2 regions of the Streptomyces sp. NPDC030893 genome follow, and region 2 is predicted to be linked to the other one. Evidence: riboswitches for the same ligand, from Rfam matches in the RefSeq annotation. Region 2 holds a riboswitch; the other holds the start of a gene.
What was found. Region 2 has a riboswitch for cyclic di-AMP ahead of ACZ434_RS14030 (peptidoglycan DD-metalloendopeptidase family protein). Riboswitches for the same ligand answer to the same signal wherever they lie in the genome.

Region 1 (2,189 bases), on a different contig from region 2:
TCTGACCGACGCTGACGCTGATGGAGGACTGGTGGGCGTACCAGATCTCGGTGCCGTCGTCGAGCGTGAGCACGGTCTTGTAGCCGTAGGAGCCGTCCCAGCCGGCGGAGGTGATCGTGCCGGTGTGGACGGCCTTGATCAGGGTGCCGGTGGGGGCGGCGAAGTCGAGGCCGGTGTGCTGGCCGGAGGACCAGTAGGCGCCGGACTGACCGAACGTCGAGGAGATGGTGTACGAGGAGGTCGGCAGCGTGTACTGCTTGGCCAGCTCGGCGAGGCGCTTGGCCTCGGCCGCCTTCGCGGCCTCCTCCTCCGCCTTCTTCTTGGCGGCCTCGGCCTTGGCCTTGGCCTCCTTCTCCGCCTTGGCGGCGGCCTCGGCGGCCTGCTTCTCGGCGGCGGCGAGGGCCTCGGCGGCGGCCTTGGCCTCGGCCTGCGTCTGCTGCTGCTCGACCTGGGCCATGATCCGGGAGCGCAGTGCCTCACCGGCGCCGGCGGCGCCCTGCTCGGCGTCGGCCTCCGTCATGCCGAGGGTGCTGAGCGGCGTGGCCGATCCCTTGGGCGTTTCCTCGTCCGAGATGAGGGAACCCACGTTGGGGAGGTCGGGCATGGAGATCGAGACCGGGGGCTTGCCGGTCTGCGCGGTGGCCATGCCGCCGGCGCCGACCGCGGCGATGACACCGACACCGAGGACGGTGGAGCTGCGGGCGAGTCCTCCGCCGCGCTGCTTGGCGACGCGATGCCGGCCCCGTACGGGGCGAATGGACTCCGCGGTGGGGTTCCACTCCTCGAAGGGGCCCTCGTCGGTGCGGACTCCGCCGTAGGCGAAGGTGTCGCTCGGCTTGAACGGGGCCTCGGGGGCAGGCGGGTTGGACGCCACGTGGGCGTACTCCTTTCCTTCCTTCTCGCCTACCGGGTTAGCTGACGGGTTCGGAGCAGGAAGGTCTCCTACGCGCGTCTGCGAGCCGTGTCTCCACGGCCGCATCCACGCGATTCACCCCAAGTTGTTGGTTCCCCGGTTCCCTTGCGGGATTCGGCGCGTGCGCACGGAGCCGCCTTCTGTGACGGCTGGGACGACCGCGCTGCGTTATCGAACGTTAATAGACGCGAGGGCCGGATTCCAAGCCGTTCCTCTTGATCATTAGCGAATCCCGGGGGGACTTACCCGCCACCAGCGGGCAAAACCGGGCGAGTTGACCCCGCTTCAGATGCCGGCCCATTCCTGACGGTTCGTCAGTTGTTATGCGCTGCGGGACGGCGCGATCACCGTGAGTGAGAAGGCGGCCGGAGGGCGGAGCGCACGGAAAACACCGAGGGCCGGAATCCTTGTCGGATTCCGGCCCTCGGCCTTCAGTAGCGGGGACAGGATTTGAACCTGCGACCTCTGGGTTATGAGCCCAGCGAGCTACCGAGCTGCTCCACCCCGCGTCGTTGAAACCAGTGTACGTCATCCGCGGGACACCACGCACACCCGTGACCGGCGGCCCCGTTCTCAGCCGCCGGTCAGGTGCCGGTTCGGCGCCTTGGCCCGCTCCTCGTGCTCCGGCAGGACCACGACGGTGGCTCCCCCGTCCTCCAGTACGCCGCTGCCGTCGGCGTCCGCCACGAACGTGTCCGGCTCCCGCCAGGCCGTGACCACCCGCCGTACCCCCGCGTCCAGGATCAGCCGGGCGCAGGGCGCCGGGCGGGACGCGCGCCGGGCGCACGGCTCCAGGCTGGAGTACACGGTGGCGCCGGCGAGGCGGGGGTCCGTGGGGTCGGTCTTGGCGAGCGCGGCCTCCTCCGCGTGCACCACCGGGTCCGTGCCCTCCCGGGAGTGGCCGCGCGCCAGCTCCGTACCGTCGGCGGCCACCACCACCGCGCCGACACTGAACGCGGTGTCGGAGGGCGGGCACTCGGCGGCCAGCTCGCAGGCGAGGGCCAGCCAGTGGTGGTCGGCGGCGGAGGGCAGCGCACCCGTGCCGGGCGCGGTGGGTTCGTAGCGCGTCAGGACGACGTCGCCGACCTGGCGGGTCTCCACAAGGCGCAGCCGGCCGCCCTGGTAGGAGCCGGGGCCGAAGAGGCGGGGGGCCTCCGGGTCGCCGACGAACAGCGGGGCGAGGACCAGCTGGAGTTCGTCGGCGAGCCCCTGGGTGATCAGCTGGGTGTGGATCAGGCCGCCGCCCTCCACCATCAGCCGCCGCACCCCGCGCACG
Region 2 (2,189 bases):
GCGGTGAGATAAGCCACTCTCACAATGTTGGCCGATTCAGGAATACGCCGGAGGCCGGCCCCGGGGATCGGGACCGGCCTTCGGCGCGCGTGTCAGGAAGGTTGCCGCTGGGGTCAGAGGGAGACGCCCTTCGAGCGGAGGTAGGAGACGGGGTCCACGTCCGAGCCGTAGTTCGGGCTGGTGCGGATCTCGAAGTGCAGGTGCGGGCCGGTCGAGTTGCCGGTCGAACCGGAGAGGCCGACCTGCTGGCCGCCGCTCACGCTCTGGCCGGCGGAGACGGACAGCGAGGACAGGTGGGCGTACTGGGCGTAGTAGCCGTCGGCGAGCTTGATGACGACCTGGTTGCCGTACGCGCCGGCCCAGCCCGCGGAGACGACGGTGCCGGAGCCGACGGCCTTCAGGGAGGTGCCGGTCGGGACGCTGAAGTCGACACCGGTGTGGTAGCCGCTGGACCACATGCTGCCGGCCACCTTGTAGGCGGTGCCGACGCCGCCGCCGGGCACCGGGGAGCTGTAGCCGGAGGCGGCCTGGCCGGCGGTCGCCTGGGCGGAGCCCTGCGGGGCGGTCTGCTCCGGGGACTGCTCGGACGACTGCTGCGCCGGCTTCTCGGCGGGCTTCTCGGCCTTCGGCGCGGCGGGCTTCGGGGTCGCGGGCTTCGCGGCCCCGGGCGCGGCGGACTTCTTCGGCGCGGCCTTGGCGGCCTTGCCGTCGACGGAGAGCTTCAGGCCGGGGTGGATCAGCGACGGGTCGTCACCGACGGCCTCCCGGTTGTCGGCGTAGAGCTGCTTCCAGCCGCCGTCGACGTTCTCCGACTCGGCGATCTTGGCGAGGTAGTCGCCGGCCTTCACGGTGTAGGTACGGCCCTCGCCGCCCTGGTCGGCGGAGGCCTTGTGGCCGGTGGCGGAAAGCGACTGGACGGCCTTTTCGGGGGCCGTCTGCGGCGTGGCGGCGTGCGCGCCGGTGGCGCCGAGAAGCGGCAGGGCGAGTGCGGCGCCACCGGTTCCGGCGACGGCGATGGAACGGGTGAAACGCTGGGCCTTGGTACGGCGGTGCTTACCCTTCGCGGGCATGACGAATTCCTCTCCGGCGCCTACGAGGTGAGCTGTCGGGTTCGGGCTGGAGATGCCCGGCCGCGCTGTGGCGCGGCTTAACCCCAAGCCGTTCCGGAGACCGGAACAGGCAGTCGTACCTGTGGGTCCCCCGTTCCTGCCGTGGACGGGTCAGTGTGTGCGGGCTCCGGGCGGCGGCAGGATTAGGCGTCCGTCCGGATCGGTTGGGAACGTAAGCGACCCGGACGCGACGGGACAAGCGGAGGTTCCGCGGAACGCTCCTTTTCCGTGATCCACAAGAGGAAATGACGTCACCGAGCGTCGACCGGGATTCTGATTCCCCCGCAAATTCCCTTGTCATTCCACTGAATTACGTGCACATGGCGACAACACATCGTCACGGATATGACGATGCTCACGCACTCCATCCCCATCTCCCGCTCTACCGGGGCACGTTATACCCAATACACCTAATCGGACAGAACGATCGAATCGGGCGATCGCGGGCGCCTCGGCCGGAACGCCGTCCCGCCCCGGGCCACGCCTGTGGACAACTCATTGCCTCAGGCAGGCATGTCGTATCGTCGTGTGGTGTCCGTCGACGAGCCGCGGCGACGGCGCGGAGAGGGAGGAGTCCTTCGTGACGCAGCAGATCCCGTCGACCGAACCCGAGCTGGCCGGGGTACGCAACTTCCGCGACGTGGGCGGACTGCCGACCGTGGATGGACGGCGGGTGCGGCACGGAGTGCTGTTCCGCAGCGGTCACCTCGCGCACGCGACCGCTGAGGACGCCGTCTTCCTGTCCTCGCTCGGACTGCACACGATCTTCGACTTCCGCAACGCGGCCGACCAGAAGCTGGAGGGGGCGGACGTCGAGCTGCCGGGCGTGCGCAATGTGAACCTGCCGCTCAGCGACCCCGCCGACGGCGCCGAGTTCTGGAAGATGGTCCGCGACGGCGACCTGGACGAGCTGCGGGCGGTCCTCGCGGACGGCAAGGGCGCGGACCGGATGATCAGCTCCTACCGTCTGATCATGAAGGAGCGCACCGCCGAGCACGCCCAGGTGCTGCGCTCGCTCGCCGAGGACAGCGTTCCCGCGCTGATGCACTGCGCGGCCGGCAAGGACCGGGCGGGGCTGTC

Region 1: linked by a shared signal. The riboswitch ahead of ACZ434_RS30490 (M23 family metallopeptidase) and the one ahead of ACZ434_RS14030 (peptidoglycan DD-metalloendopeptidase family protein) in region 2 are both predicted to bind cyclic di-AMP.

What each region holds. Positions count from the first base shown of each region.
Region 1 covers NZ_JBVIFC010000024.1:15,419-17,607, forward strand. Annotated here, with positions in the region: gene ACZ434_RS30490 (M23 family metallopeptidase) at 1-874, opposite strand, end outside; cyclic di-AMP (ydaO/yuaA leader) riboswitch at 886-1,043, opposite strand; tRNA gene ACZ434_RS30495 (tRNA-Met) at 1,349-1,422, opposite strand; gene ACZ434_RS30500 (dihydrofolate reductase family protein) at 1,487-2,189, opposite strand, start outside.
Region 2 covers NZ_JBVIFC010000005.1:424,746-426,934, forward strand. Annotated here, with positions in the region: gene ACZ434_RS14030 (peptidoglycan DD-metalloendopeptidase family protein) at 114-1,070, opposite strand; cyclic di-AMP (ydaO/yuaA leader) riboswitch at 1,075-1,233, opposite strand; gene ACZ434_RS14035 (tyrosine-protein phosphatase) at 1,690-2,189, shown strand, end outside.